2 regions of the Bacillus sp. z26 genome follow, and region 2 is predicted to be linked to the other one. Evidence: a T-box and tRNA genes for the amino acid it is inferred to sense, from the RefSeq annotation. Region 2 holds a T-box; the other holds one or more tRNA genes.
The links. The T-box of region 2 lies ahead of AC4G3K_RS04110 (valine--tRNA ligase). A T-box ahead of a tRNA ligase gene usually reads a tRNA of that ligase, here a tRNA-Val.
Positions count from the first base shown of each region.

Region 1 (11,795 bases), on a different contig from region 2:
ACATTTTGGCAAGTAAGATCGCCTTTAAAGTAAAAATGATTCCCTTGAACTGTCGGTGCCTCATTCGATGATTGGCATTCCTCCAATAGGTTTGTTAATGAATCAAAAGCAGGAAGTGCCGAAGCAATTTGTTCCATACTGTACTGGATGGCTGTAAACCTTGGCCACAATCTTGAAAAAATCAAAACAATCACAATCAGTTCCTCAGGTGCAGAATGAAACATATTAAGAGATAAATAGATAAAAAGGGCAACTAATAAAGCTTGGGAAGATTTATAAAAAAATTGCGATTGTGCCTGAACATGTGCATTTTGCATACGTTCATGTTTATACTGATCATTGAAATTGTTTAACCACTTGCTCATCGAGTGTTCCAATGAATTACTTTTAATTTCTTTCATACCATTTAAATGATCCGATATAGATCCATAATAGGACCGGGCAATTTCCGTTGTCTGATTCCCTATTGCTTCTGACTTTTTAATATATCTCCTTGAAAACAGAGCCAGCACGCCTCCGCAGCACAAAACGAAAAATGTAATTTCAGGAGACAGCCACAAAGCAATTCCAATTTGAATAATCGTGAAAACGACTGAAGTAGCCAGGAGCAAGAATTGACTGATACCCACACTCACTCTGTTCAATTCATCGGTGAGGCTGTTCAATAAGTCAGAACGCCGTTTCTTCAAAAAAAACAACCAATCTGCCCATAGTAAGGATTGATATATTTTTGTGCGCAGATGATTGGTGTACCCAACATAAATCATTCTGTTCTGAATCGTTAATTTCTTTTGAAACCAGTTCTGCCCTGTAATTATAAGTACATAGATAACTAAAATGATAGCTAACCCAATGGCAACTGGTATCTCTTCAACAAATGCAAACCATTCGCTAAAGGGCATAGCCTTACCCGCCTGGTCAATCATACCGCTCATCTCAATCATCGGTATAAGCAGGAGGATGCCGATACTCTCTATAAAACTAACGAGTACCATCCCAAGTAAATTCACATATAGGATTTTACCTGCATACGTCCGCAATTCCTGGATAAACATCCATAATGATTTCATCTGTGCTCTCCCCCAACTAAACGAGCTGCCTCCACATCCACAAAAACGGCCGCAGCGGAAAATATAAGAAATGCAGTGCTTTAGGCAATGGCAATGTCTTGGCATCATCAATACAAGGATAAAGAGCTCCAATCATTCGAAAGGCCTTTTGCCTTCTCGTCATGATAGATTGATAGTAGCCATTGGCGTTTTTGGCAAACCGTCTTGAAAGTTTATCATCATGGATATCAATCTCATTCATAATTAAAAAGAGGGCATCTTCAGCTAATTGATACGATCCTACCGTCACATGACTGACGAGTGGAAGCTTCTGATCTATTAATTTTTCTGCCAATAATTGCACCTGGGCAGCGATATGGGTTACCTCATATCTCCGCTGCATCTTTTTTATCACTTGCCAATCTTGAATTTGCTTAGACAAATCTGCAACATCAAGCAACCAACGTATGCGGAACCATCCATGACGTGCACCATGAATCATCAAAAATAAATAAAGATCTTCTGTACCTAGTAAATAAATTGGTTTTTTGGTCAAAGAACTGATATTCCTCCGGTTCCAAAGTTGGTCAAAACTCGGTTCTTTCGCTCCACCTGGATGCAGCTTCCAATGAAGCTCTATTTTTTGAAAGGTTTTGGGATGTTTGTATTCCACATGATGGTTTTTCCATTTCCAATCTCCTAAAACCGATCGTTTATACCCATCCCTTTCATAGCCTCTTTTAAGGAGGATGGCATCTGCCTTTTCAAAGTCCTTTAAAGGAATTAATAAATCTAGATCATTGGAAGTGCGCATCGATAAGTTTCCATATAGTTGAAAAGCAAGTGCAGGACCCTTCAGAAATAAACAACGAATCTCACTCTCTTGAAAAATACTTGATATATGTTCCATTTCAGCACTCAATTTCATCATTTGAAAGGTATTTTGCTGATAAAGATTCCGGAGCAGAGCCATCGTTTCCTGAGGAATTTCTTCACCCAAACCACCATTTAGTTTTTTATAAATAATCGGATACAGTCTGTGGTGCTTGACAACCTCCAGAAATACATGCCAATTAATCGAACTCTTCATTAACTGTTGAATGGAAGTCCCGTCATTTTTGATCAAGGCGAGCATCAGATTCAGCTCTTTGGAAAAACCAGTTGTTTGCAAAGTCTGTTTATCCATTATTTCTCCTCCTTTTGATCGCCCATTCTTTTAGCAAAAGTCCCCACCACCGTATATCTTTCCTTCCCATTTGCCCCAGTCACAAAGTATAATCCACTCCGCAGCCAGGCATGGGCTTTCATCTTACCTTCCTCATCTCTTGCTGTTGCCATATAGAGAGTACTGTCAATGCCACGACGCTCAAGCATTCTCATTCCTGCAATCGCCATCACAAGACATTTACTTTCCCAAAATGTATATCTGCTCATTGTTTCCAGACTTTTAGATACGGACTGCAGGATCTCAGTATGGGCTGGCACATAAGACAGAGGTGTCTCCTCCATTTTACTGCCGAGGGTTGGGGCAACCTTGGAGAAGGGCAAGCTCTTTTGTATCCGGGCCACTCCTAAAAAATAATATGCTTCCAAATACATCAAGAAAGTTTTACCATCTAAAGAGAGCAAGGTCCGTGCTTTCTGAATGAAATTCATGAACAAAACTCCTTAGGATGTAATGGTTTGATTGATTAACTCTTCTTTTATTAACAGTTCCAGGAATGTATGAACCTGACTTTCACATTCTTCACGGCTCACGTCATATTCTTCTCTCAATCGATCCACAAGCTCCTTGATAGATTTAGGTTCCTCCAACAACTCCCAAATCAGTCCGCCGACTTCACCCAAATTATAATATTTACCATTATGGACACTTAGCATTACTTTTTCTCCATCCATATCACTGACCATATTACCTTCCTTTTGAACAAACTTCTCGGCTGTCACAGCTTTTACTTGACTACTCATTCTTTCCTCCCCTTCCCTGTTATATATGTAATTTTTTCAACTAGTTCATACACGGAAAATGTTGAAATCGGCCGTTTTAACTGATAAATAGTCAGTTGATTACTTAATTCAATCGAACGAGCGAAATGCCAATCCATTAATCCAAGCGGTTTTAAAAAAAGATTACGATATGTGTGCCTATACAAGGTATGCAGCCGTTCCAGTCCTTTCACCGGAGTGATGGAAACAGCACTCTCATCGACAGGCAATAGCTCGATAACACCGGCAAGCGGTACAGATTTTTGCAGAAAACCCTCACGTACCGGTACGGAAAATTTCGTTTCCCTTCCATATAAAGGTTGATAATCTGAGGATTTCATTCCAAAATGATCCAATGATTCCTGCCAAAGCTTTTGGGATGGATAAGATGGAATGACCATTGGGCGATCCCCGGTAAAACAAATTGGAATAACATCATCGCTTAACAATTTAAACCCCTGACCCATAAAGGCCGAAGCCAACGTGGATTTTCCGGCACCCGACTCACCGACTATGGCATATGCTTCACCATCAAGCACGATGGCACTTCCGTGAAATGGAAATAGATGATGCTGCATTAGAATAATTCCCATACAGGTTCCCAATACATAAAGCCTGATCTCATCTTCATCTGACCCCAGTAGCGGAGAGATGCTGATGGTTTTTCCAGCTTCAACAGCAAAGACGGCTACCTCTTCAATTTCAAATAAAACACGATTGCCTCTAACCGAATATCCTTTTTCTTTATCTAAGGTCTGGTTCCATTCATCTAGTAAATGTTCATACTGTATGACGATATCTAATGGAGAGCTTGATTGTTCAATCTGAATTAACTCTGGCAGCTTCATCGCACTCGAGATTGTAAAACCAAACGCTTGATACATCATTTGTTTCAATACCTGAACCAACATCATCACTCCATTTTTTTAAAAAAAGCCCTTATACGCTAAATTTGTATAAGGGCACTTTTCTTTTCAGTACAATCAGCTTCCTCTATGTCCGCCGTTAAGCTCTCCACCACTAAAAGTCATTTTTACATCAAGAACCTGTAGATTCGGTTTTTGCCATTCCTTTTTCATTCCTTCACCCCCTTATATGTATATATGTTCTTTATTTAGAACAACACAGGCATAATTAGCCTATATGATTCTAATATTGCACTGGATTATGCGATATTTTCATAAGGATAATCCAAATTACAACCAGTCTTTCAAACTTCTTAAACTATTTTATAGATAAATAGTCACTAGTTCTTTATAGAGAACTAATATAACCTAAAAATATCATCTCTAGTATATTCTGTCAAACAAATTTTTCAAAAAATTTAAAAAATGTTTTAAAAAACAAAAAAGACCTTTTAACTGACAAAATTCGCATTGAAATGCGCCGGATATTTACAGTATGATCCTTCAGCTTAGGTGCGGTATCTTTTTATTGGGAGTAAAAGGAATGGAAAGAATTTATTAATTGTTTCTATATGAGGATGATAGATTTATATTTCTTCAGCAGTGAAATCACATTAAATACCTACCCAACAACCAAAATTCATCTTGACTTTATTTGTCTAACCCTTTATATTAAATATTGTTCCATTACATATTATTCTGATTCCGTAGCTCAGCTGGGAGAGCACCACCTTGACAGGGTGGGGGTCGCTGGTTCGAACCCAGTCGGGATCATACTTTTCGAGAAGGCTTAAACCTAAGTATATTAAGGGTTTGAGCCTTTTTGCAGTTTTACGGTAAATGCCCTAATGTTAAAAAGTTAATTCTCCTTATGAAATAAGAAACCTATTTACTTACATTCATCAAAGGAATGCTGCCTCATTATTTTTTGATGGTCTCTTTTTAAACTTCAATCATTTATGGCGGTTACAGTGCGAATCTCTGTTTTAAATTAGGGATTATTCAAACGCTATGCTATACTTAGCCTACCATTTGATTTACTAGTTTCATATATTTGTTGCATCAGCTTTATTCATTTATTGAATAGGGCTTTTTTATTGACCAAATTTATTTAAATACAAAAATAGACCCTGCATATGCAGGGTCTATCATTAGCTTTTATTAAGCTTTTTGAACGTTTGTAGCTTGTGGGCCACGTTGTCCTTGTTCTACTTCAAACGTTACACTTTGACCTTCGTCTAAAGATTTGAAACCATCGCTTTGGATTGCTGAGAAATGTACGAATACGTCTTCTCCGCCTTCACGTTCGATAAATCCAAAACCTTTTTCTGCATTAAACCATTTCACTTTACCTTGTTCCATAATTGTTGCCTCCTAGTGTGGATGTCCACACAATGTATTACTATCCTTGCTCAAATACCTTAGACGAAAATCAAAATCTCTTCTCAATCTGAAACCGAACAAAAATAATTCTTCTTTAGAATAACAGATAAGTTTCAGAACAGCAAATAATAAGACTCTTACCTTTCATCTTCAACTTGTTTTAATCTTTCTAAGTGTTGGTTTTTGTTTTACATTAATTTGTATACCATTTCTTCGTATACGAACAATAGACCTAAATATTTCTTGAAATTGAGTTTTAGATCTATTTCTATTTGTTGTTTACTTTTTAATAGATTTGCTCGTGTTAAAGTAAATCTGAAAAATCGGCATATTGATGTTATTCAACAAACAGTTATCCTCTAAAGACAGTTATTCACTTTTTTTTAGGACAAATAGCATCAATCTATACGAAAATACCCATTAATTTAACAGAACATAAATATTCTGATTTGAATACAATGTTGTATGACTAAACTAAAACCACAAATTAAGTTGGTGATTCGAATAGAGAACAAATCAGAGATTACAACAGGCGCAACGTGGGTAGGAGCTGTTGGCAGGATTGTAACTGCCATTGGAAATACAGCACCTATATCACTCAATAATAAGGTCTCATCTGATATTAATTTAGTTGGTTACAATCTTCAGCTTGCGGCGACAGCAGTACTGGTTGACATGGAGAGGGGCCTTTCACTAAATAAGGTTGGTAATATAATTCAAACGGGCGGATTGTCTGCCGAAGTGGCCGGGTATATCCTTCCATTTAATGATTCAAACTCACAACAAACCATATTCAATCTAGGAAATGAAGGACAAGCATTAGGGACCGCTTTGTCTTTTATGTATACGGTGAAAAGAAGCATTACTCTTGTTGATCTATATAATGCCTTCGGAGGTCTATTGCAAACAATTGGAATTAATATGTTGGTAATAGCAGGATATTTGCCTTCAACCAGCTCAATAAAACAGCAGTTTAACTCAATAGGCAGCTGGTTACAAGCCATTGGTGCTATCATCCAGGCAATTGCTCAGAGTATGAGTGAACCGGGTCAGCCCGAATATCAGTATATTAATTAGTTGAAAGCAAACTACAGATATAATTCTATTTCTATCTCAATAAAGTTTCCCAAAAAATGTAACAGATTTATGGGGAGCCCTTATCTATTAGGCAGACTATTAACAATACTTAAGTGCTCCAATAGGAAGAACGCTTTTCTGTAGTCACAGTAGCAAACCAGATTCTATAATTTTTTACATGGAACTTCTTTTGCCATTGGGCATATATTGGTTTAACTTAATTATAGATTTACGGGGGAAATGAAATGGTAAATTGCAGGTGGTAATTTAGTCTATATATCAAATAAAATTTATCCGAGATTTACCGATAATGGTTTAATCATAAATCCAGAACAATACTATTTAGATTTAAAAAATGCTGCGATTGTTGCACGAACTAGCGTTCATTGTTTAGAAAATACAATTCCTCCATCATTTTTAAACAATGAACATAGTCAATTAGTGTCTTCCTTCCAAGGGATTTTAAATTGCTTAAACGACGTATTTAATACTGAAAGTATGGATCAGTTTTTTGAAATAAATGAAACAAAACTAGAGAAAGATTTTTTATCTTTAAAAAGGATTCAAGAGGATTTAAATCAAACTATTTTAAAAGTAATGGAGAAAATCAGACTACAATCAAGTAGGTGATTATAGTTGATTAAAAAGGACTTGGAAAATCAATTTATCGAATCTTTGCCGGTAGAGTTTGGAGATAAAGTAGATTTATTTGGCCAAATGATCGTCACAATAGGTAACCTTTTTACAATCCTCGGCATCAGCTTTGAAGCTGGCGAAATTGGAGAAATTGAAGAAGAAGAGCAAATAGAAAATACAGCAGATTACCCTCTTTCACCTGACCAAGACGATGAATCTAATTTAGGCTTTATCCTAGCATTAATTGGGGCTAGTACTATAACAATTGGTGATTTAGTATCAATGGGCGGAGCCTTTCTAGATATAAAGCAATCAGAATTAAATGAGTTAAATGAGCAAGAATACAGAAAAGAACAAAACAAACAATTTAGTAATATCGAGAATCAAATCACCCTATTACAAAATGATATGAACACTTTATTTTCATTGTTTAATTCATTAAAAAATGAGGTTATTTATATACAAAATTTTTTGTACACTAGATATAATTGAATGTATTTCACACATCTCCTTCCCCTATTGTTCTCTTTTACTCGTAGATTTATATACCTCATGCTAGTTTCTTCCGAGAAAAAAAAGCATTTATATACTTATCTTGTTACACTAACCTGCCCTTTACTACCATAAGAAGTTCATTATAAAAGGACATTAATCCTGCTTATGATTAATGTCCTTGTTCGTACAATGAGTACCTATCTTGGTTCAATATGAATATGAACATTTTGTATATGATGTTTTTCCAGTAAACTGTTCTCTATTTCTTCAGTGATTTGATGACTATCAAAAACAGTGAGATTGTGGTCGGTTACAATAACAATATCCACAAATGTTTGATTTCCGTGGGTTCGTGCTTTAATGCTTTTCACTTTTTCTATATTAGGATTCTTTTTAACGGTTTTCTCTATCGCTTCTAATTCTTCAGTTTCAAAACCGTCTGTAAGTTCAAGTGCAGAATCCTTAAATATTTCGATAGCAGTTTTAATAATAATTAACCCCACTATAATTGCGGTAACCGTATCCAGCCAGTGAAAACCAAATCGAGAACCAATAATACCAATAAACGCTCCAATACTAACAAGTGCGTCAGATAAATTGTCCTTTGCTGCAGCTTTCACTGAAGAACTCTTAATTCTCTTGGCTAAATTGCTGTTATATAAATAGACAAGAAACATAATTAAGGAACTGGCTAAAGCAACCCATCCAGTAAACAGATCTGGTACGTCATTACCTGCCGTAGTTAAACTTTTAACACCTTCGACAATAACCTGAATACCTACTGTAATCATTATGAATGCTGCTACAAGTGATGCAATTGTTTCTGCACGATAGTGCCCATATCGATGGTTATTATCAGGTGGCTTTCTAGCTATTTTCAATCCGACTAAAACGGCTATTGATGCCACTACATCTGTTGAATTATTTAATCCATCAGCGAGGAGTGCTTCAGAATTCCCAAAATAACCAATGATCAATTTAGAAATAGATAAAATGATATATGTGATAATACTAAGCCAGGCACCTTTTTCACCGGCTTTAAGGTTATCGTATGACTCCATCAATAGTCCTCCAATATAGAAAAGGTCAAGTCTATGTATTATACATTTCAATAGTAAGCGTGTCTATAACTCCCATTTTCTCTCACGCCCTTTTTAAATCAGGAATTACTCAAGTGCTGTGCTATACTTAGCCTGCCATTTGCTATTACAGTTTCATTCGTTTGTTACACAAGCTTTATTCATTTATTGAATAAGGCTTTTTTATTGACCATTATATTGATTAAAAAACAAAAATAGACCCTACAGATGTAGGGTCTATCATTAGCTTTTATTAAGCTTTTTGAACGTTTGTAGCTTGTGGGCCACGTTGTCCTTGTTCTACTTCAAACGTTACACTTTGACCTTCGTCTAAAGATTTGAAACCATCGCTTTGGATTGCTGAGAAATGTACGAATACGTCTTCTCCGCCTTCACGTTCGATAAATCCAAAACCTTTTTCTGCATTAAACCATTTCACTTTACCTTGTTCCATAATTGTTGCCTCCTAGTGTGGATATCCACACAATGTATTACTATCCTTGCTCAAATACCTTAGACGAAAATCAAAACTGCTTCTCAATCTGAAACCGCCGAACAAAAATAATTCTTCTTTAGAATAACAGACTTATTTCATAATAGCAAACAATAAGACTCTCACCATTCATCTCCAACTAATATTGTGAATTAATCTCCTCCAACAGAAACTATTTGGTTAAGTTTCATTTAATTAGACTCGTCATACAAATACGCCTTGGAGGAACGTAGCATCCCTGGCGTATAGATCCTATTAAATTTGGGGACATCCCCTTTAAACACTCTCAACACCCCCCAATATTTCAACAATGATCGTATCCTTTACAATAAAGACTACTTGCCCCATGCATACATCCTCGAACGTATCATAAATTCTGCCTGCACTGCGTGTTCCTTTTGCGACTGTCTGATAATTATTAGCCACATAGCCAACCTTGCCAATTGTATCAAGCTCAGCTTGAATTGCCTCATCATCATACTTATTATCCAAGTCTTTTCTTAAGATAATCTTCTGTCCCACCTTAAAAATATCTGCCCCAAAATAATGACCAACACCTACAATTGATATATATTTCTCTGCCATTCCTAACCCCTCCAAGCTACACTTTTTATTACTTTACTCTCTATTAATATACGAATTTTACTGAAATTAGTTTCAATATTTCACTCAGAAAGATACTTTGACCTCGATGTGGAGAATGCCTATAACTTTATCTCAAGTTAAGCAGCACTAACATGTTTTTGATTTTTTAGAGAATGGATTTATAAGTAATAATTTGTCTCTATACAAAATGATAACCAAGAAGGTAAGGTTAATATATGACCATTCTTTTTTTGATACATCTAAGTTCTTTTAAAACAAATTTCCAGTATAGCTGCCCTTATTTTAAAACCTATATGAAAGAAGGAATGCAAAATGGAAAAGCTAGAAGTGATAGTGGAAATGAAAGAAGGAAACTTGATTCGTCTCTATGCCAATAAAATATATAATACATTAGGAGAAACCTATCCCGGCGATATCTTTACGACAAAAAGCGAATTGTTCATGCATTACCCAGATTGTGAAGTGATAACAGGGTTCGGTTTAACAGACCCACAAACCAATCTTTTAATCTCCGGAACAAAGAATTGGTTTGATTCGATAGAAGAAGCGGTGACAACGCTCCAAGCATTACATCACAAGCAAGAGCTGGATGCTTTATATGAAGAGATAGCAAGCTTTTATTATCTGCTCAAATCAAACGTGAAATTAGCAAGTATAATAGAAGAACTGGACAATCGTGATACCACCTCATTCCCCGAGAAAGTAATTTCATTATATATGATTACAGGTTTTGCAAATGAGTGGTTCCCGGATGAAATCGCAGAAGAAAAGTGGCAAGAGGTCAAAAATGTACTGGACCAAGCACATGAAAAATGCTCAAACATTGTATTAGCGCATCAACGAGCAAAGAAAGCTCTAATTATAATTATGGCAACTGAATACCTAGGTCTACGCAGAAAATCTTATTCATAGCATTAAAGGAAACGCAACTACAAAATTAGTATATTGCTTTTTCCTTATACCCCACTTAAAAATTTCTGTAGGTAAGGAAAGAAAGAAATTATTCTTAAATATACTATTCGGATCAATATAACTAGCTATTGATACAATGAATCCCAATAGCTCTTTCTGTATGCTAGTTTCTATAACTATTGTAAGTAATTATAATAAACCACATTAAAAACAGAAGAAGTTTCATCCCTCCTTCTGTTCCTAACACTTAAGTGCACGAATATTTGAAAATTCTTAAGAGCAGATATCATGATCCTCTTCTCTCTCTATCTTATAAATTTACATAAATAGTTCCATTAACTTACCCAGGAAAATACCTACTATACCGAAATCGGTATCGCCAAATGTTGTCCCTTCAAAACCTAAGTCTCCCAACACCGGTAATAATAATGCTGGCAAGAAGCTGATAAGAATACCGTTAACAAATGCACCTAACATTGCTCCTACCCTGCCGCCAGTTGCATTACCGAATACACCAGCTGTGGCCCCACAGAAGAAGTGTGGAACTAAACCAGGAACGATTACTTTCAAGCCAACTAACGGAAGTAAAAACATACTTATAATACCTGCGAGAAAGCTAAAAAGAAACCCAATTATGACGGCATTTGGAGCGAAAGGAAATACTACTGGTACATCTAATGCCGGTTTAGCATTAGGAACCACTTTGTCCGCTACCCCTTTAAAAGCAGGAACGATTTCCGCTAACAACAAGCGAACACCAGCTAACACGATATAAACACCTGCCGCGAAAGTGATTGCTTGGATAATGCAAAATACAATAAAGTTCTGACCGCCGCTCAACTCTTGCTCGACATAAGCTGGACCAGCAGCAATCGACACAATAAAGAACATAATTAACATAGTTAATGAGATTGCTACTGATGTATCTCTAAGGAACCCTAAGCTTCTTGGCACATTAATATCTTCCGTTGACTTTCTTTTATTACCTGCTGCTTTACCTACTAATCCAGCCACAAAATATCCGAATGAACCAAAGTGACCAATCGCAATGTCATCAGTACCTGTAATCATTCTAACAAACGGTTGTAATAGGGCTGGACTTAAAACCATTAATAATCCTAGAATAAGTGACCCCGTAATAATTAAAGCTGCTCCATCTAGTCCGCCTGTGGAT
Region 1 is NZ_JBZFQM010000002.1:672,123-683,917, forward strand. It holds gene AC4G3K_RS08410 (ABC transporter ATP-binding protein) at 1-1,070, opposite strand, end outside; gene AC4G3K_RS08415 (nucleotidyltransferase domain-containing protein) at 1,087-2,235, opposite strand; gene AC4G3K_RS08420 (lasso peptide biosynthesis B2 protein) at 2,235-2,705, opposite strand; gene AC4G3K_RS08425 (lasso peptide biosynthesis PqqD family chaperone) at 2,718-3,017, opposite strand; gene AC4G3K_RS08430 (aldolase) at 3,014-3,943, opposite strand; gene AC4G3K_RS08435 (paeninodin family lasso peptide) at 4,019-4,114, opposite strand; tRNA gene AC4G3K_RS08440 (tRNA-Val) at 4,642-4,714, shown strand; gene AC4G3K_RS08445 (cold-shock protein) at 5,102-5,302, opposite strand; gene AC4G3K_RS08450 (DUF6944 family repetitive protein) at 5,789-6,400, shown strand; gene AC4G3K_RS08455 (hypothetical protein) at 7,037-7,528, shown strand; gene AC4G3K_RS08460 (cation diffusion facilitator family transporter) at 7,729-8,592, opposite strand; gene AC4G3K_RS08465 (cold-shock protein) at 8,864-9,064, opposite strand; gene AC4G3K_RS08470 (HIRAN domain-containing protein) at 9,380-9,688, opposite strand; gene AC4G3K_RS08475 (hypothetical protein) at 10,022-10,621, shown strand; gene ulaA (PTS ascorbate transporter subunit IIC) at 10,940-11,795, opposite strand, start outside.
Region 1: it encodes a tRNA-Val, which carries the amino acid that the T-box ahead of AC4G3K_RS04110 (valine--tRNA ligase) is inferred to sense. The anticodon was not compared.

Region 2 (11,795 bases):
GACCATTGCCAGGCTGACCAGCGGGATTCCGACAATTATAATGGATACCAATCCCAATCCCTGATAGGTTGAATACAGTAATAAGCCAATCGGAAAAATGATAATACTGGATACTATATCTGCCACCTGATCTTTTGCAACAAACGCTACTTTTGTTTCGTATACAAATAGGTCTATTAATAAAGCACATACAAAATTGGATAGAAACCATACGATTTGATGAATGACAATCAATGAGAATATGCTTAAATCAGATAGAATCAGCCCAGAATGCTGACCGCCAAGCCAATAGTAAATTAAACTGCTTGTTACTGAATTAATAAAAAACATCAGGGAATTCATAGGAATGCGGAAAAATTCTTCTTTATTAATTTTTATTCGATAAAGGATTGTCAGTACCCCGATTTGAGAAAGGACAATTTCCACAAATAATCCGTACTGTAGAAAGATAGCCAAAGATACTCCCTGGAGGAGAAAGATTGGTAAACCATTTATCATAATAGGATAGTAGGTAATAATGCATAGCAGTAACAGGAACATAAAAATATCAATTGAAAATAAATTTCCCATTACGGGGAACTTCGTATAAGAAATAAATAATCCTGCAGGGACGAACAAAAGCCAAAGGATCCAAATAACGAAGCGTTTTTGTCTATTAACCATTGCCGCCCCTCCAGTCAGGTAATTTTATCCAGTGTGTACTACATGTCAAATATTATCAAAAATTCTGACATTTGTCACACATTTTTTTTAATAAACAGGTCTTATGGAGGATTGTCATTAAAGTTTTACCTTTGCAGGAACCTCATTATGACTTTTGGCTAAATTCTTCTATCATATATGGGCGTATAGCCGCTAAGAAATACAAGGAACCTGTGACCATCACCATGTCACCTTCTTCCATTCTAACTAGTATCCTGTTCAGCCCCTCTCTCCAATCCTTTTGTATAGTTTTATCTGGATGCCGGCTATTCTGGAAGAGCTCCTCAGCCTTATTCATTCGTTCCAAAGGCATTTCCGTAAAGGTAATACTGGCAGCCCTTTGTCCAATCAAATGAATCATCTGCTTATAATCTTTATCCTTTAAGGCTGCAAATAAAATATGTACATTACGTTTTGGATAGCGATCTTCAATAGTAGAAAGTAAGGCCTCTATACCTGATACATTATGTGCGCCGTCTAAAATGATAAGAGGTTCGTTTGATACGATCTCAAAACGCCCTTTCCATTTGGCGGAAGACAGCCCTTTCCTGATGCTCTCCTCTTGAACAGGAAAGCCATACGTCTCACTTAGCACCAATGAACTAATGACAGCAAGCATCGCATTCTCAACTTGATGGCTCCCAAGCATACCAATGCGCAGATTTTCCAACAGGTGCCCCTTCCATTCCGCCGTAAAAACTTCCTCATCCATTGGCTGCAAATAATTTAACACTTTAAAATCTTTTTCAGAAGCATATAAGACAGCATTCATTTTTTCTGCCTTTTTTACTATAGGGTCAAGGGCTTCTTCATTTTTGACACCTGTAATAACTGAGATACCTTTCTTGATAATTCCTGCTTTTTCTGTTGCAATTTCACCTAATGAATTCCCCAAAATATTCGTATGCTCTAAAGAGATACTGGTTATTATCGCTATAAGCGGTTCAATCACATTAGTGGAATCAAGCCGCCCACCTAGACCGGTTTCAATAATCAGGATGTCTGGCTGCTCATTTCTAAAATGCAAAAAAGCTAATAGCGTGGTTACTTCAAAAGCAGTCAGATAATCTCCATTTTCCTCCGCTTCATTTAAAATGGGAATAATGGAATTCATTAATTCTACTAATTCATTATCCGTGATCATTTCTTCATCAATCATGATTTGTTCATTTAACTTTTCAAGATAGGGAGATGTAAAAGTACCGACCCGGTAGCCCTCTGAATTCAAGATATGTTTCAGATAGGTAAGCGTGGAGCCTTTTCCATTGGAGCCTGCAATATGTATACATGGTATACTTCGCTCAGGATTCGATAGCTTACACAAGACCTTTTCCATTCGGTCCAGTCCAAAATTCATTCCGAGTTTTGCTGTACGACTTGCTAGAAATTCTTCTGCCTGTTGATAATTTCGTATCATTTTTTTCACTCCCACACTGTTTGTCCCGTATGAATTAGTATGACATGATTTAACAAAAACACCCTGTTCAATTGCATCGAACAGGGTGCAGTCTAATTTTTAAGCCAATTCTTCTAAATCTTTCAGACGAGCTTGTACAGCTTCCTGTTTTTCAACATAGTCTGCCAGTTTAGCTCTTTCTTCTTCTATAACCTTTTCAGGTGCTTTTTTCATAAAACCTTCATTGGAAAGCTTTTTCTCAATTCGTTCAACTTCTTTTTTCCATTTATCAAGTTCTTTTTGAAGACGTTTTTGTTCTTCTTCAATATTTAATAGACCTTGCAACGGAAGAATTAATTCAACACCGGTAACGATAGCTGTCATTGCTTTATCATCGACTGGAATATCTGTACCAATTGTTAATTCTTCAGGGTTACAGAAGCGTTCAATATAGCTGCTGTTCTTTTCTAAAACAGCCTGTGTTTCTGCATCTTTAGCTTTCAAAGAAAGCTTGATTTTTTTGCTCAGCGGAGTATTTACTTCAGCACGGATGTTACGAACCGTGCGAATGATTTCTACAAGCAATTTCATTTCATCAGAAGCTTTTTCATCCGTTAAGTCCGGATTTACTACAGGCCATGATGCTGTTGTAATTGACTCGCCCTCATGAGGAAGGTTCTGCCAAATTTCTTCTGTAATGAATGGCATAAACGGATGCAATAATCTCATGGTTTGATCCAATACGTATGCAAGAATAGAACGTGTTGTAAGCTTAGCAGCTTCGTCTTCTCCATAAAGAGGGAGCTTCGCCATTTCAATATACCAATCACAGAAATCATCCCAAATGAAGTTGTATAATGCACGGCCAACTTCACCGAATTCGTATTTATCAGCCAATCTTGTTACGGTTTCAATCGTTTCGTTTAATCGTGTTAAAATCCATTTATCAGCGACAGATTTTTCGCCCGTTAAATCAATCTCTTCATATTTAAGGCCATTCATATTCATTAGACAGAAACGTGAAGCATTCCATATCTTATTGGCAAAATTCCAAACGGATTCTACTTTTTCATAGCTAAAACGCAAGTCCTGTCCAGGTGAGCTTCCAGTTGTTAAGAAATATCTTAGAGAGTCTGCACCATATTTCTCAATAACCTCCATTGGATCTACACCATTGCCAAGTGATTTACTCATTTTCTTGCCATGCTCATCGCGAACAAGGCCATGTATCAATACATCTTTAAATGGACGCTCTCCAGTGAATTCAATTCCCTGGAAGATCATTCTTGATACCCAGAAGAAAATAATATCGTATCCAGTCACAAGAGCTGCTGTTGGATAATAACGTTTAAAGTCCTCTGAATCTGTATCAGGCCATCCCATTGTCGAAAACGGCCATAATGCAGAACTGAACCATGTATCCAATACATCTGTATCCTGCGTCCAGTTTTCAATATCTGCTGGATCTTCCATGCCTACGTATACTTCACCAGTTTCTTTATGGTACCATGCCGGAATACGGTGGCCCCACCAAAGCTGTCTGGAAATACACCAGTCATGGATATTATCCATCCAGTTCAGATATGTTTTTTCAAAACGTTCCGGTACGAATTCTACTTTACCTTCCGTATTTTGTAATTCAATTGCTCGCTCTGCCAAAGGCCCCATTTTTACAAACCATTGTGTGGATAGGTAAGGTTCGACAACGGCACCGCTTCTTTCAGAGTGTCCAACCTGATGGATATGCTCTTCAATTTTGAACAATACTCCCTGATCCTGAAGATCTTTTACTATTTGCTTACGGCAATCGAAACGGTCCATACCTTTATATTTACCAGCCTTCGCGTTCATCGTTCCGTCTTCATTCATAACTAGAATTCGTTCAAGATTGTGACGATTACCAACCTCGAAGTCATTAGGATCATGTGCTGGTGTGATTTTTACAACACCGGAACCAAAATCCATCTCTACGTAATCATCACCAACAATCGGAATTTCTCTTCCTACGATTGGCAGGATAACTGTTTTTCCAATCAAGTGCTTGTAACGGTCATCTTCTGGATGAACGGCAACAGCTGTATCGCCAAGCATCGTTTCCGGACGAGTCGTTGCCACTTCAATATGTCCACTGCCATCAGCAAGAGGATAGCGCATATGATAAAAAGCACCTTTAACTTCTTTATGAATCACTTCAATATCAGATATTGCAGTTTTTGTGCTTGGATCCCAGTTAATAATATATTCACCGCGGTAAATGAGCCCTTTTTCATAAAGTTTAACGAAAACTTCACGTACAGCCTTTGATAGACCTTCATCAAGAGTAAAACGTTCACGTGAATAATCCAGACCCAAACCAATTTTTGCCCATTGTTCACGGATATGAGAAGCATATTCTTCTTTCCATTTCCATGTTTCGTCAACGAATTTTTCACGTCCTAAATCATAACGAGAAATTCCTTGATTGCGCAGTTTCTCTTCTACTTTTGCCTGGGTTGCAATTCCTGCATGATCCATGCCTGGCAGCCATAAAACGTCATACCCCTGCATTCTTTTCATTCTTGTCAAAATATCCTGAAGCGCTGTATCCCACGCATGGCCCAAATGAAGTTTACCCGTTACATTTGGAGGAGGAATTACAATCGTATACGGTTCTTTTTGTTTATCTTGTCCCGCTTCAAAGAATTTTCCCTGTAACCACCAATCGTATCTTCCTTTTTCGATTGACTGCGGATCGTATTTGGTCGGCATTCCAATATCCGTTTGTTGCTCCATATTTCATTCTCCTTTTTATTCATACTTTGGTGAAAATCCCAATAAAAAAACCGTTTCATCCTCTATAAAAAAGGACGAAACGGTATGTCTCGCGGTACCACCTTTGTTCCAACACAAATAAATAATGCGTCGGCACTTCATTTCTTTAACGGCTCTTCACCGGTTATCCGCTACTGGTTGACATGTTCACGGAAACAGCTCCTGGGCGACCTTCTGCGATGACAGATACTGAAGGAATCTTACAGCCGGTGGATTCCTCTCTCTTACAGTCTTCATCACATACTCTTCCCATTCAAAGCTTTTAGAAGATATTCTCATTTCACTTAAGCGGAAATCATTTTTAATACTGTTATCATACATAAGTATGCATCTACTCGTCAATCATTGTTGACGATTTTTTTATTTTTTATTCAATCCATTTAATCAGGCAGAATTTCATTAAATCTTTGAATCAATTGAATTTATTCCCAATGGACAGTCACCCGTCTGGGCAATATTTTATACCCTATCATAAAGGGGGAATACGCATGCGGAAAAAGGTACAATATAATATGCCTCCGTGGATTCGTAATACAAGAAATACGATACAGCAATTCTCTATACCATTTGCTGTCTTTCAAGGTATCCGGACATTCTTTTTTCCAACTACTTTCGATTTACTCCTGTTGTTTTTACTGATTGGTCTTGCCTTAGCTTTCCATTTTGATATTTTGTAATTTATTTAAATCTGTTGACTTTTGACCAGGTGAGTTCTACCTGGTTTTATTTGATACAGTCCTATCTATTGCTTTAGTTAATTGATAGTCTGAAATTTTTTCTCCAACTTCCTCATATTAATTAAGTTTCATCCTTCGCCTTTTTGCTTTCTTCTATTTGCTCCATCCTCATGATAATATATTCAATATTTTTCAATAACCAGTACTGCCTTTGGAATTTTCGGCAAAATTGTAACTCATCCTGTTTATCTTTTTTTCTCAAATATTGTTCAGCCATCTTGATACAATTGGCCGGATAAGCCAAGTAGGATAAAAATAATCGCATTTCTCCTTCCTTGAAAGGGAAATACTTCAGATAGAGATAAATCCACTCCACAATTTCTTCTCCCTGGATCGGGTAAGTTTTTAACTGTTTGACGACGAAAGGCAATAAGTCAAAATAAGGAGGAGCTGTTTTAGTCTGTTCAAAATTGATAAAATGTCCATATCCATTTTCGCTATATAAGAAGTGGTGAATCGAGATGTTTCCATGCGTTACAACACTGCGGACTTTTTCTTCTTCCTTTGTGACTTCAAACCACTCCTTAAGTTTATTTAAGGAATACGTCAGGGCCTGAGATAAGTCATAAAAGCACAGACAAAACAATTGCTCAAAAGGAGACATATACCATTTCTTTTCAATGGATACTACCATTTCACGGATGAATTCCTTTTGTTCCTCCCACTTTTTAACCGTTTTTTCAAAATGTTCTTCCCTTTCCTCTATAGTTGTATTGATATCCTTGACAGATATCGTATGCATTCTTGCCAGTTCCCTGAACATTTGCTGATGACGTTCTGTCCGTTCCTCTATAAGTTCATCCGGCAGCCAAGGCATAAGATAACTGATTTTATCTCGGGTTAACACAGCATATCTGCCATCTATTGCAGGAAAGATCGGAACAATTCGGTTATAACCGTTTTGATAAAGGGTCTGCACATTTTTGATAAAATCTAATCCTCTGGTTGCCGGGATGGTTTTAATCGCAAATATGCCATTATTCGTATATACTTTCTTCACTTTTCCAAAATCCTCGTAAAATTCAAGTTCCAATTGATAATTTTTTAGAAATTCAGCTATCCATTCCTGCTCTTTTCTTAACATTCCTGTGGCACCCTTTCTGCTTGTGCCTTTTTGGATATCCATCTACTCCAACACGACTATACTGATTGTCTAAAAAATCCGCGCCATATATTTCCCCTCTTTATAAAATGGGAACTGCACATCAGTCCTATATTATAAATTTCTAATAAAAAAGCAGAGCCATGAATGCTGCGCTCTGCTGTTAACTGAACCTATTATTTATAAGAAGCAGCAGCTTCAGGGATATAAATTACCTGACCAGCTCTAAGATCGGTTAATTCTATACCATTTACTCTCGCGATATGCTGAACGCTCGTTTTATATCGGTTTGCAAGAACTTCGATACTGTCTCCGCTCTGAACAATGCATACTCTTACTTTTGTTCGCTGGGTCTCTTCCTGCTGTGTAAACAAATCATATAGGAGTGATTTGGATTCACTTTCAGTTTGCTCTGCGTCCCCATTTTCATTTTCTCTTTTTTTCTTTTCTGTAGAGTATTCGTTTGAGCGATACTGTTTCTCTGCATACTTATGGAATGCCTGCTTTTCTTTCTTTTCATGTACCTGGGATTCATCTGTATCTTCTTCTATAGATGATTCCGTTTGATCCGGCAGTTCATCTACTTGGGAGTGCAGATGTTGCACTTTGTTTTTTACAGGACTTTCCTCATTATCGAATTGAATATTAGATGATGATACTTCGTCTAATTTTGGAGGTCCTTCATCAAATGTACGATCACTTGGAATTGAAAATGATTGCTTGGAATTTTCATGTTCCGTTTGGTTATCTGATTGTTCCGGTTCATACGCAAAAGGAGTATATTCCTTTTCCTCTGATTCATCATCTGACAGAACCTCGTCATCTGCTTGTTGTTGATTAACTTGAGGCGTTAGCTTCGATTCAACATAGAAAAGGTTATCTTGTTCAACATAAATATCGGAAGGCGGTGTAAAAGGAGTATAAGTATCAAAAAAATCAACAGGCGGATCAACCTGATTATTCGACTCCTGATTATCTTCTGCGATATCTTCAGCTTGGTTTAAACGGTATAAAGGCACTTCCTCCTGTTCGTCCTCTTGCTCATAATGAACATCTGATTGAATCGCAATCTCCTCTGCAGACTCTTCCACCTCATCAGCCGCTTTATTCCATAAATGAGGATGATGATCTTCCTCGTATTGCTGTGGTTCTTTTGGATAATGAGATGTTTCCACTCTTCCCTCTACCTCTGCCGCTCGCTGCTGATCATCAGGAAGATCCTCATAAACGCCACCAATCCACAAATCTGCTGCAATCTGCAGATATCCCTTTTCCGGCAACCTATAATCAAATGTATGAACACCCACATTAAGATCATCCATATCCCGGACTCTTTCTGCAGGAATCGTAATATCTACTGGAAATTGCTGATGGAATTCAAATAATTCGTGCTCCCCTTGTTCAATAACAGAAACATAACGCCGAAACGGATCATCCGCTCCATCTTTTTGTTCTTTTGTTCCAACCGGTTTATACTCCCCCATTAAATCCAGAGTACCCTTAAGAATGATATACTGTTCTGCCTGATGAGCTGAAACATTTGGTTCAAGTGATATGGAATAGAGTTCTTCAACTTCCTGTCCTCTTTGAAACCACACATTCTCTTCTAATGAAAGCCGCAATAACGATGCATTTTCCTCAGACACACGTTTTCCTCCTTCCAGCCCTTTTCATCTAAATGCCATTATCAACCTATGCTAAAGTTCCTGAAAATATGTTCCATCCTAAGCATATGCCTGTAAAAATAAACCCCCAGAGTTTTCACTCTGAGGGATTTCACTAACCATTTTATTTGTAACGCTTATTAGGAGATTAGCTCCAGTAAAAACTCGGGATGATTCAACTAATGCCTGGCAGCTATAAAAAAATCCCATCGAGCAAAGTATCACTTTATCGTTTAATGGCTTTAAAGGCTTTTTGAGCAGCCTGTATGGTTTTCTGAATGTCTTCATCGCTGTGTTCAACTGAGAGAAAGATTCCTTCAAATTGAGAAGGCGGCAAGAAGACGCCATTTTCCGCCATTTCTTTATAATAATCCGCAAAAAATTGTAGATCTGATTGTTTCGCAGACTCATAATCTGTGACCTGCCCATCCGTGAAAAAGAAGCCAATCATGGAGCCTGCACGGTTACAGGTCAATGGTACATGATACGTTTCAGCTGCTTCTTTAAAACCTGCCTCTAAGATGTCTGCTTTTTTAATAAACTCTTTATACGTATCCTCAGTTAGCTGTATTAATGTTTCATAGCCTGCTGTCATCGCAATTGGGTTACCTGATAATGTTCCAGCTTGGTAGATAGACCCACTTGGTGCAATTTGACTCATAATTTCTTTTTTACCGCCAAATGCCCCTACCGGAAGTCCACCACCAATTACTTTTCCAAGACAAGTTAAATCTGGAGTTATATCAAAATGACCTTGCGCACACTGATAATCAACACGGAAACCAGTCATAACTTCATCAAAAACTAATAAAGAACCATGAGCCTCCGTAATATCCCTTAATCCCTGCAAGAAACCTGGCAGTGGAGGTACCACTCCCATATTGCCTGCAACTGGCTCAACAATAACGGCTGCGATATCTTCACCAAATTGTTCGAAAGCAAGTTCTACACTCTTAAGATCATTGTAAGGAACCGTAATCGTATTCCGCGCAATACCTTCCGGGACTCCCGGGCTGTCCGGCAAACCTAATGTAGCAACACCAGAACCTGCTTTGATAAGCAATGAATCTCCATGCCCATGATAACACCCTTCAAACTTAAGGATTTTATCGCGCCCTGTATACCCTCTTGCCAACCGAAGTGCACTCATAGTTGCTTCTGTTCCGGATGATACCATTCGTATCATTTCAATGGAAGGCACACGATCAATAACAAGTTGTGCTAATTTATTCTCCATAAGGGTTGGAGCACCAAAGCTTGTTCCAGTTTCAGCAACCTTTTTTATCGCCTCCACAACCCGATCGTTTGCATGGCCAAGAATTAACGGTCCCCAAGAAAGAACATAGTCTATATATTCATTGCCATCGATATCATAGATTTTAGACCCTTTCCCCTTTTCCATAAAAATCGGATCCATATTCACTGATTTAAATGCACGAACCGGACTGTTTACACCGCCTGGTAATAAATTTAAAGATTCTTGGAATGCTTTCTTAGAATTTTCATATGAACGCATATATTGCAATCTCCTTTATAGATGGAATTAATTTTCTTTCAACCATTTAGCTGCATCTTTTGCAAAGTAGGTAATAATTAAATCTACACCGGCACGCTTCATGCCTACCAGCATTTCCATCACGATCGCTTTTTCATCGATCCAGCCATTTGCACCTGCGGCCTTAACCATGGAATATTCACCACTTACATTATAAGCTACAAGAGGTAGGTTAACTGTATTCTTCACATCACGAATGATATCAAGGAATGCCAGAGCCGGTTTCACAATTAGGAAATCTGCTCCTTCCATTGCATCAGATTCAGCTTCGCGCAACGCTTCAAGGCGATTGGCATAATCCATTTGATAGGATTTTCTGTCCCCAAATTGCGGTGCACTATTGGCAGCATCACGGAAAGGACCATAAAAAGCGGATGAATATTTAACAGCATAGGACATGATCGGAATATGCGGATAACCTGATTCATCAAGCCCCTGGCGAATGGCCGCTACGAATCCATCCATCATATTGGAAGGGGCAATAATATCTGCTCCTGCTTCAGCCTGGCTGACAGCTGTTTTTACAAGAAGTTCGAGACTTTCATCATTCAGTACTTCTCCGTTTTCAACCATTCCACAGTGCCCATGACTTGTATATTCACATAAGCAAGTATCAGCAACAACCAGGATTTCAGGATAGTGTTCTTTAACAAAGCGAATACCTTTTTGGACAATACCATGAGTGTGAAAAGCACCTGTACCGCATTCATCCTTATGATCTTCATCGGGCACTCCAAAGAGAATGACAGATTTGATGCCAAGTGAAGCCACTTCATCCATTTCCTCTTTTAAACGATCCATAGAAAATTGAAAGATTCCCGGCATAGAAGCAATCGGGTTCTTTTCATTTGTTCCTTCTGTAATAAAAATCGGATAAATAAAATCTTCTACATGTAAATGAGTTTCACGTACAAGCGCTCTCATAGATGCATTTCTTCTTAATCTTCTGTGTCGATCAAATTCAATATTGGCCATTTTAGGACCCTCCTCCATTACGAATAATACTGTGCTAATTCTTTCATCATATCTTCCACGGTATATTGCTTGGGGCATAGTGTAACAGCAATACCAAGCTCTTCAGCTCTTTTCCTTGTAACCGGACCGATGGCAACTGTCACTTTATCTGTCAAGCAGGCAAACAAATTATGTTTTTTCACTATTTTCATAAAATTATTTACAGTCGAAGGACTGGTAAATAAAAGAATATCAATCTTTTTATTCGTAAGTGAATCTACTAAAGCTTGTTCACTTGCAGTGGGCAGACGGTTAGAATAAACAATGGACTCTTCTGTGTGTATACCCGCAGCTGTCAGTCCATTAAATAAATAATCTCTCGACAAGTCACCCTTTATAATAAGGACGGATTCCCTCTTGTCCACGACTTCCATAAATGACGGTAAAAAAGATTCAGCCACGTACTTTGGTGGAATAAAAGATGGTTGCAAACCGTGCATCTGCAGTGCTGCACTCGTTTTCTTCCCAATCGCCGCTATTTTAGGAATTACTTGATCATGTCCCATTTCGTTCATCATATCACAAAATAGATCGACACCCGGCTTGCTTGTAAAAACGAGCCAATCAAAGGATGTGATCCTATTCAACTTTTCCTTAGCTATCTTAAGCAGATTTGCTTCAGGCTTTTGAAATGAAATAAGAGGTACCTTAATTGGTACCCCTCCATGCTCAGCAATCATGGTACACAATTGTTCGGCCTGCGATTCTTCTCTCGTAACTAGTACGCACTTATTCCGAAGAAACATGGAATGCTCCATTTAGCTTTCCATCTCCTCTTTAACCTTTTCGATTAATGCCTTCGCTCCTTGCTCAA
Region 2 is NZ_JBZFQM010000001.1:864,357-876,151, forward strand. It holds gene AC4G3K_RS04100 (sensor domain-containing diguanylate cyclase) at 1-663, opposite strand, end outside; gene AC4G3K_RS04105 (bifunctional folylpolyglutamate synthase/dihydrofolate synthase) at 809-2,119, opposite strand; gene AC4G3K_RS04110 (valine--tRNA ligase) at 2,219-4,870, opposite strand; T-box leader at 4,938-5,175, opposite strand; gene AC4G3K_RS04115 (YszA family small membrane protein) at 5,398-5,586, shown strand; gene ysxE (spore coat protein YsxE) at 5,708-6,730, opposite strand; gene AC4G3K_RS04125 (LysM peptidoglycan-binding domain-containing protein) at 6,925-8,394, opposite strand; gene hemL (glutamate-1-semialdehyde 2,1-aminomutase) at 8,639-9,928, opposite strand; gene hemB (porphobilinogen synthase) at 9,956-10,942, opposite strand; gene AC4G3K_RS04140 (uroporphyrinogen-III synthase) at 10,960-11,739, opposite strand; gene hemC (hydroxymethylbilane synthase) at 11,740-11,795, opposite strand, start outside.